DNA from 2 places in the Candidatus Clostridium stratigraminis genome. Region 2 is predicted to be linked to the other one. Evidence: a T-box and tRNA genes for the amino acid it is inferred to sense, from the RefSeq annotation. Region 2 holds a T-box; the other holds one or more tRNA genes.

Region 1 (4,422 bases), on a different contig from region 2:
GGCTGAAAAAAGCAGCTTAACAAAAAAAGATGCAGAAGCAGCATTAAAGTCATTTATAGAAAGTGTTCAAGAAACACTAGCAAAGGGAGAAAAGGTTCAATTAGTTGGATTTGGAACATTTGAATCAAGAGAAAGAGCTGCTAGAGTTGGAAGAAATCCAAGAACTAAAGAAGAAATAACTATACCAGCATCAGTAGTTCCAGTATTTAAGGCTGGAAAAGAATTTAAAGAAAAAGTAGAAAGAAAATAACTTTTCAAAAGAGCCTGAATTTTATTCAGGCTCTTTGTTTTAGAATCATAAGGGACGGTTCCTAATGATTTTCGGTGTCAAAAATCTTTTATCTTTCTTTCGTAATATTCAAATTTTATGTGGCAAGTGTAAATTTAAACGTAGCTATTTAAATATATTAATATTTAAATATTTACTGCATCTATGCGGGTTTAGCGTGAAATCATAGGGAACCGTCCCTAGTGATTCATTATTTAAAGGAGTTGAACTTTATGAGATTAGATAAATACCTAAAGGTTTCAAGGATAATTAAGAGACGTACAGTTGCTAAAGAGGCTTGTGAAAATGGGAGAGTTTTTATAAATAATAAGGCAGCTAAACCAAGCACAGAAGTTAAGGAAAATGATATTATTGAAATACAATATGCTGCTAAGACCCTAAAGGCTAAAATTACTAGCATTTCTGAACACGTTAGAAAAGAGGAAGCTAAAGCAATGTATGAAATATTAGCAGGTGAAGAAGATAAAGAGGAAGAAGAGTAATATATCTTATCCAAAGGGCATACAATATATACGAAAGGAAAGGAATATTTTATGCCTGGAGGGGTAAGATGGAGGCTAAAAAAGAAATAAAAATAGAAGATAAAAAGAGCAATTTAATTTTGGAAAATAGAAAAAGACTCTCACTTACAGGAATCATTGAAGTTATAAGTTTTAATGAGAATGTAATTATGCTAAATACTTGCTTAGGGGCAATGACAATAAAGGGTGAAGGCCTTAAAATGAATAAGCTTGATGTTCAAAATGGAGATGTTATTATAATTGGTACCATTCAATCCTGCATGTATTCTGGTAATGAAATTAAAAAAGACAATGAAAGTATAATAAGAAAGCTTTTTAAATAGAGGTATGTATGCTGTTTTCTGTTTCAACTCAATTTAATTTATTAATTTTTAGTTTGCTTGCAGGTGTAATAACTGGAATTTTATTTGATCTTTACAGAGTCATGAGGGGAATAAATGATCCAAATAAGATTATTACTTTTATTGAAGATACTCTTTTTTGGATATTTGTAAGCATTATTATTTTCATATTTTTACTTTATATGAGCTACGCATATATGAGGGGCTATGTCTATATTTCTATAGCAGTTGGAATAATCATTTATATGAGCTTTATAAGTAAATATTTCATTAAGCTTCTTTATAGAGTTGTTAATAGAATTGCAAAAATAATTAGGGTTAGTTTTATTTTATTGCTATATCCCTTTAATTTATTGATTTATAAACTTAAAAGAAAAAATAAATAAAAAATACTTAATAAAAATCTTGAACAAAATCACATTACACTTTAAAATAGATTTGAGAGGATAAGAGTATTGCCTCAAATGCTGTTTAAAAGGGGAAAAACACATGAGGAAGAAAAATAAATTTAGCTTTAAGAATATAGTAATATTTATAGCTATAATGTATGTTGGATACATTGTGATAAGTACTCAAATATCAATGAATAAGATTAAGGCAGAAATAAATGTTAAACAGCAGGAGCTTGAAAAGGTTAAAGAAAAAAATCAGAAATTACAGGATGAGGTTAGTATGACAAAAACTGATGCATATTATGAGAAACTGGCTAGAGAAAGACTAGGTTTAGTTAAGCAAGGTGAGGCTCCTGTAACTGAAAAAAAATAAAGTGGTTACAATAATAATTTAACATATATATTTTTTATTTTTAAGGAGGAGTCTTATTAATATGACCTTACAAACAGGAAGTATTCTAGAAGGTACAGTGGTTAACATTACCAATTTTGGAGCATTTGTAGAAGTGGATGGGAAAACAGGATTAGTGCATATATCTGAAGTGTCAGATACCTTTGTAAAAAATATTAGAGATTATTTAAAAGAAAAGGATAAAGTAAAGGTAAAGGTAATTTCAGTAGATGACAATGGTAAGATCAGCTTATCAATAAAACAGGCAACCCCTCCAAAGAAATCAGTAAGACCTGCAGACATTGATTGGAATCAGGAAAAGGGAAAGGTAAATACTGCATCCTTCGAAGATAGACTTTCAAAGTTTTTAAAGGAAAGTGAAGAAAAGGTACAAGAACTTAAAAAGCATCAGGATTCTAGAAATCGTGGTTATAAAAGAAGTTCAAATTATTAAGATATATAGGGACTGTTTTCTCAGTCTCTTTTATATTGGTAGACAATAAAAGGTTTTTACTTTAATTTACTTTTGCAGCGTGATAACAGCATTAATATTTTACAAGTCGATAATAAGAAAATAGGAAAAAATGAAATTAGGTATTGACGGATTAAATTATATCGTGTAGAATAGTCTATGTCGCCAAGATAAAGTTGCTGGAGTGGCGGAACTGGCAGACGCACAGGACTTAAAATCCTGCGGTGGTTAAACACCGTACCGGTTCGATTCCGGTCTTCAGCACCAAATAACGCGGGGTGGAGCAGTTGGCAGCTCGTCGGGCTCATAACCCGAAGGTCGCAGGTTCAAGTCCTGCCTCCGCAACCAATAATTTAATAATAAGGCGGAATAGCTCAGCTGGCTAGAGCATTCGGTTCATACCCGAAGTGTCGTAGGTTCAAGTCCTATTTCCGCTACCAATCCATGCTGGAGTGGCGGAACTGGCAGACGCACAGGACTTAAAATCCTGCGGTGGTTAAACACCGTACCGGTTCGATTCCGGTCTTCAGCACCAAATAACGCGGGGTGGAGCAGTTGGCAGCTCGTCGGGCTCATAACCCGAAGGTCGCAGGTTCAAGTCCTGCCTCCGCAACCAAAATATAATAATATGGCGGAATAGCTCAGTTGGCTAGAGCATTCGGTTCATACCCGAAGTGTCGTAGGTTCAAGTCCTATTTCCGCTACCAAAAGAATCCCTGCAGGTTATCCTGCAGGGATTTGTTGTTATTATTTTAATGTTTTCCATTTATATATTCGGCAATGATTCTTGCTATATAATAACCTGTGGTTTTGGCTTCATCTAAGGTATTAATTTCATTGCCAACTTCAAGTAAGGTTGCATTGGCACTTTTATTTTGATTGAAATAGGCATGAATGTAGTAGACACCATTGTCATTTGGGCTTCCCATTCGAACAAGCCCTGGAAACAGTCCCTGTGATATATTTATTAGTTTTCTAGTCATAGAAAGATTTTGCTGATAATTTTTATTAGCAGTGCCAATTACAAATTCTACCTTGGCCAAGCTTTTATTATTCAGTGTAACCGATACGGGTTTTGGATTACTGCCGCCTGCAGAAGCATCTCTATGAAGATCTATAATTAATTTAAAGTCCTTATATTTGTTTAAATATTTATTTACTGTCTCCCCTGATCTTGCATAGGCCTCGTTATAAACTTTTGCATTATGTATAGTTTTATCATGAATGGTTGCTATACCATAATTATTTTCAAGCTCATTTTGAATTATATCACCTACAGCAACTACATTTTTATTTGGATCGAAATTATCTTGATCGCTGGGCTTAAAACTTTCTGTAGTGTGAGTATGATATATGAATACTTCTGGTTTAGATGAATTTAAGGTTTTTTTAATGTTAGGGTTATAAATCTCTGAAGCAGCTGCATTTGGAATATTATTTACTGTATTATTGGTACTGTTGCTTTGGCTTATTTTGATAATATTGTTTTCATTTAATTTAAAGGGATTAATAATTATTGAATTATTGTTTTCTTGAACTGCAACTGTATTATCTACAACCTTTATTAAAGAAAACTCTCTAGCAACTACTGATAATGGACTATTAATATCCAGGCCCGCTTTTTCAAGAAGCATTTCCTTTAAAGAATAGTTAAGGTGAGCATTGGTGTCAGTGCTGCTTACAAGAGATTTTACAAGCGGCATTGTGAAATTTAATATATTTATATAAAGTGGATTGCTACTTTGAAAATTCTCTTCACCAGTTGTAGCCTTTAAACTAGTATGCATAAATAGAGTTAAAAACAGTGACAAAGCAAATGAAGTACATATATTACCCTTTGTATATTTATTCTTTAACATATGAATCCCCTCCATACAAAGAAATATATGATTTTATGAACTCTATTATTACTTTTTTTAACGACATATTTTTGACTTATGCAGCATAAAATAATAATTTATATATTTTAAAGGCTATAATATATACGGCTTGTAACCATAAGCTTTGAAGTATCTT
Region 2 (4,422 bases):
TTGGTGAGTAAGTGAAAGGAAAGGTTCATCAAAGTTTAAGTATCCCATGTCTCTAAGAGCCTTTGTAACAAACCTAGCATATAAAAGATGCATGCAGGCGTGTTCAGGTCCACCGACATATTTATCTACAGGTAGTATTTCATTAATAAGCTCTGAATTAAAGGCTTCTTCACCGTTTTTATTATCTGCATATCTTAAGAAATACCAGGAAGAATCTACAAAGGTGTCAAGTGTATCAGCATCCCTGAGAGCCTCACCGCCGCATTTTGGGCAAATGGTATGCATAAATTCATTACTTTTAGCAAGTGGTGACTTGCCATCTGGTGCGAATTCTACATTATAAGGTAATTCTATTGGAAGCTGAGCCTTAGGAACTGGAACTATTCCACAATGTTCACAATGAACTACTGGAATTGGAGCACCCCAATATCTCTGTCTTGAAACGAGCCAGTCTCTCAGTCTATAATTTACCTTTGAAGAACCTAAGGAAGATAGTTCAAGCTTATTGACAATTGCTTTTTTAGCTTCCTCTGTAGTTAAGCCATTAAATTCCGCACTATTAACTAATTTCCCGTGTTCTGTAAATGGAAGACTATCTCCACCTTCAATAACTCTTTCAATAGGAAGCTCGAATTTTGTTGCAAATTCAAAATCTCTTTCATCATGAGCAGGAACAGCCATAACTGCGCCAGTTCCGTAAGTAGCCAGCACATAATCAGCAACCCAAATTGGAACTTTTCTTCCGTTTATAGGATTTATTGCGAAGCTGCCAGTAAATACTCCTGTCTTTTCACGAGTTAAGGATTGTCTTTCAATATCAGTTTGTTTTCTTGCGTTTTCTTTATATTCCTCTACTGCATCTTTGTTTTCAGAAATAGTAAGTCTATCTACTAGTTCATTTTCTGGAGCCAGAACCACATAGGTGACTCCGAATAGGGTATCAACTCTAGTAGTAAAAACATTAAAATTAAGGTCAGAATCACAAACCTTAAAATTAACCTCAGCACCGATAGATCTACCGATCCAATGCTTTTGCATAGCTTTAGTTTTTTCAGGCCAATCTAAGGTGTCTAATTTTTCCAAAAGCTCATCTGCATAATCAGTTATTTTTAAGAACCATTGGGTAAGATCCTTCTTAGTAACCTCAGTATCGCAGCGTTCACAATGGCCATCTACTACCTGTTCATTTGCAAGTACTGTGTTACAGCTAGGGCACCAATTAACAGGAGCCTTTTTTCTATAAGCCAAGCCTTTTTCATAAAGCTTTAAAAATACCCATTGAGTCCACTTATAATAATCAGGTAAACATGTAACAACTTCATTATCCCAATTAAACATGGCTCCCATAGCTTTAAGCTGCCTTTCCATGGTCTCGATATTTTTTAATGTTGAGTCCTTTGGATGGATTCCTGTTTTAATTGCATAATTTTCAGCAGGAAGCCCAAAAGCATCAAAGCCCATTGGCTGAAACACATTATAGCCTTGCATCCTTTTCATTCTTGCCCAGGAATCAACAGGACCATAATTAAACCAGTGTCCTGCATGAAGATTACTGCCTGATGGATAAGAGAACATTTCAAGCACATATAATTTTTTCTTCTCATTTTTATAATCAAACTTGTAAAGCTCTGTTTCTTCCCATTTTTTTTGCCATTTTTTATCTATGGCCGTACTATAATTTACCATTCTATTTCCTCCTTTAAGTCGGAACACTGTGTAGATTAAGACTACTCGCTCCCGCTCGTAAAACTACTCGTTAAAGCCCATTTAGGGCTTTAACCTCCTATACTTAGATAATAAATAAAAAAACTTTCATCTCACTAAGAGACGAAAGTTATTGTTTCGCGGTACCACTCTAATTAAACATAAACATAAATAAAAAAGGAAGGTTTATGTTTCACTTAAAAAGATAACGGATTTACCGTACTTACTTTTCTGTAAGTATGCTCCCAGGCGAGTTCATTTAAAACCAAACACTGTTTTACACCAGCCAACAGCTCTCTTAGTATGCTTTTAAATTACTATTCCTGTTCAAAGCTCATATTTTATAACATTATATTCTAAGTTTTGCTTTATGTCAATAATTAAGTAATTATAAATGTTATAAAGATGCAAGGTATATTAATAAAGACTTAAATCCACATTAAAGTCAGCTCTTTTTAACCGATCTAGGATTATATTTAAAGCATAAGTTCAAAAATTCTTCATCTGGAGTAAACCTTAATTTAACTCTTTTATTTCCACCTGTTATCATGGCAACGTATATTTCCTTGTCTGTAGTTTTGGGGTAACAGCTTACAATATCATTAGGGACACTTAAAAAATCTTTAACATAATAGCTGTTTTCAAGAGCTAACAGCTCGACTTCTTTTATTTGAAAATTCATGACTCTTTTTCTTTTTTTCATTTCTACAATTTTATCAATGTCTATTTCTCCATTAGTAAAAGCATATTCATATTCTACATAAAGCTTCTTTTTTCCCCAAAAGCAGACAGCTGCTATTAATAAACTTAAAATAAAAACAGGAATTACTGCCATTGATAGGATTGCAAGTACACAAAAAAAATAAACACAAGCATTTAAAAGCCGATACATACCCGTTTTATGGGTTACAGCAAGCTGTTCATAAAAATTATCCAATGTTACTACCCCTCTCAATTGCTATGATATTTAAAGTAATTATAACATTAATTTTAATATAAAAATATAATATTCAATTTATTTTAATAATTATAGGTAGAAGCTATGATATAATTGATATTACAAGGTAACTAAGCTGATATTGAAACTTAAAATAAATATTAAACAAAGAGGAGGAAAGCTATGAGCCTGGATAAATATCTAACTACAGTAAGAAAATTGAATAATATGGGACGATGGGCAAATGAATTTATGCATAGAAGAGCAACTGTAAGTGAACACTCCTTTTTAGTAGCACAAATAGGCCAAATGTTGGCTTTAATTGAAGAGGAGCATGGAAATACTGTAAACTGGGAAAGACTATTTAAAAAACTTATTAACCATGATGTTGTTGAGGCCTTAACTGGAGATATATTGAGCTTTGTAAAACATAAAAATATAGAGATGAAGCAAATGGTGGATATAATAGAAGAAGAAGTAGCAGAGGAACACCTTTTGTCTTCAATGGAAGAACCCTATAGAAGTATTTATAAAAACCTTATTTTTGAAGGCAAGGATTTAAGCTTAGAAGGTCAAATCCTTCGATGTGCAGATCATATAGATGCCTTAATTGAATGCATTAATGAAATAAGTTTAGAAAATTGTAATCCCTTTGTTGATAAATACAATACTATTTTAAATCAGATAAAGGAAATTGACATAATAAGTTCAAAATATTTTTTAGATAATATACTACCTAACCTTCTAAAGGATTGTGAAAGGCTTAGATAAAAAAACCTTTTATAATTTATTAAAATTTTAAAAACTATTAGGATGTGATAAAAATGCAGGAAATGGAGACTAGAATATTAGACATAGATGTTGAAGATATAAGAGCTAAACTTAGAGCCATGCATACTGAAAAAGTAAAAATGGAAAATCAAATTAATAAAATTTTTGATTTTCAGGATAAAAAACTGCTTAGCAAAAAAGGCTATGCAAGAATACGTATTGTTGAAGATTTGTTAAACAATAAAACTATTAATTATATGACAACAAAAGAGATGATAAGTCAAGACAAATATAAAGTTATGAATGAACATGAAACTGTAATTGAAAGCTCTGATGAAGGAGAAGAAATATTTAAGGCACTAGGGCTTAGTATCGTTCAAACTATTTACAAGTATAGGGAAAGCTATAAATATAAAAATACTCTTATTGAAATAGATATAAATGATAAAAGCTTTTGTCCTTTTCCTTATCTAGAAATAGAAACTCCCCACGAAGAAGAGCTTAAAGAGGTTGTAAAGCTATTAGGCTACACTTTTGAGGATACAACTTCTAAAACAATTTATGAGATATTAAAGCAAAGAGGAGAAAAGGGCATATAATGTTTGGCTACGTTACCCCATGTAAAATGGAACTTAAAATTAAAGATTTTGAAAAATTTAAAGCTTATTATTGCGGTTTATGCAGAAGTATAAAACGATGCTATGGGAATCTGCCTAGATTGGCACTTAATTATGATATGACTTTTTTAGCCCTGCTTTTAGATTCCTTAAGTGATGAAAAAAACATTGTAGAAAAGCAATTCTGCAGTCTTCACCCACTTAAAAAAAGGGTTGTTTTTATGGGAAATTCAGCTATCGACTATGCTGCTTTTTTTAATGTCCTTTTAGCTTATTATAAATTATTGGATAATTTTGAGGATGATAAAAGTTTAAAAAGCAAGATATATGCAGCAATGTTAAAAATATATTTAAAAAAATCTCCAAGCTATAACAAAGAGAAATCAAAAAAAA

Evidence for each region. The T-box of region 2 lies ahead of leuS (leucine--tRNA ligase). A T-box ahead of a tRNA ligase gene usually reads a tRNA of that ligase, here a tRNA-Leu.
Region 1: it has a tRNA-Leu gene. The T-box ahead of leuS (leucine--tRNA ligase) is inferred to sense a tRNA for this amino acid. The anticodon was not compared.

Annotation. Positions count from the first base shown of each region.
Region 1 covers NZ_JBJHZZ010000011.1:67,253-71,674, forward strand. Annotated here, with positions in the region: gene ACJDUG_RS13640 (HU family DNA-binding protein) at 1-250, shown strand, start outside; gene ACJDUG_RS13645 (RNA-binding S4 domain-containing protein) at 502-771, shown strand; gene yabP (sporulation protein YabP) at 840-1,133, shown strand; gene yabQ (spore cortex biosynthesis protein YabQ) at 1,142-1,537, shown strand; gene ACJDUG_RS13660 (FtsB family cell division protein) at 1,641-1,916, shown strand; gene ACJDUG_RS13665 (S1 domain-containing RNA-binding protein) at 1,978-2,388, shown strand; tRNA gene ACJDUG_RS13670 (tRNA-Leu) at 2,585-2,673, shown strand; tRNA gene ACJDUG_RS13675 (tRNA-Met) at 2,679-2,754, shown strand; tRNA gene ACJDUG_RS13680 (tRNA-Met) at 2,770-2,846, shown strand; tRNA gene ACJDUG_RS13685 (tRNA-Leu) at 2,853-2,941, shown strand; tRNA gene ACJDUG_RS13690 (tRNA-Met) at 2,947-3,022, shown strand; tRNA gene ACJDUG_RS13695 (tRNA-Met) at 3,037-3,113, shown strand; gene ACJDUG_RS13700 (stage II sporulation protein P) at 3,159-4,265, opposite strand.
Region 2 covers NZ_JBJHZZ010000002.1:353,518-357,939, forward strand. Annotated here, with positions in the region: gene leuS (leucine--tRNA ligase) at 1-1,686, opposite strand, end outside; T-box leader at 1,821-2,044, opposite strand; gene ACJDUG_RS06000 (DUF6106 family protein) at 2,150-2,641, opposite strand; gene ACJDUG_RS06005 (HD domain-containing protein) at 2,825-3,412, shown strand; gene ACJDUG_RS06010 (class IV adenylate cyclase) at 3,466-4,011, shown strand; gene ACJDUG_RS06015 (DUF5685 family protein) at 4,011-4,422, shown strand, end outside.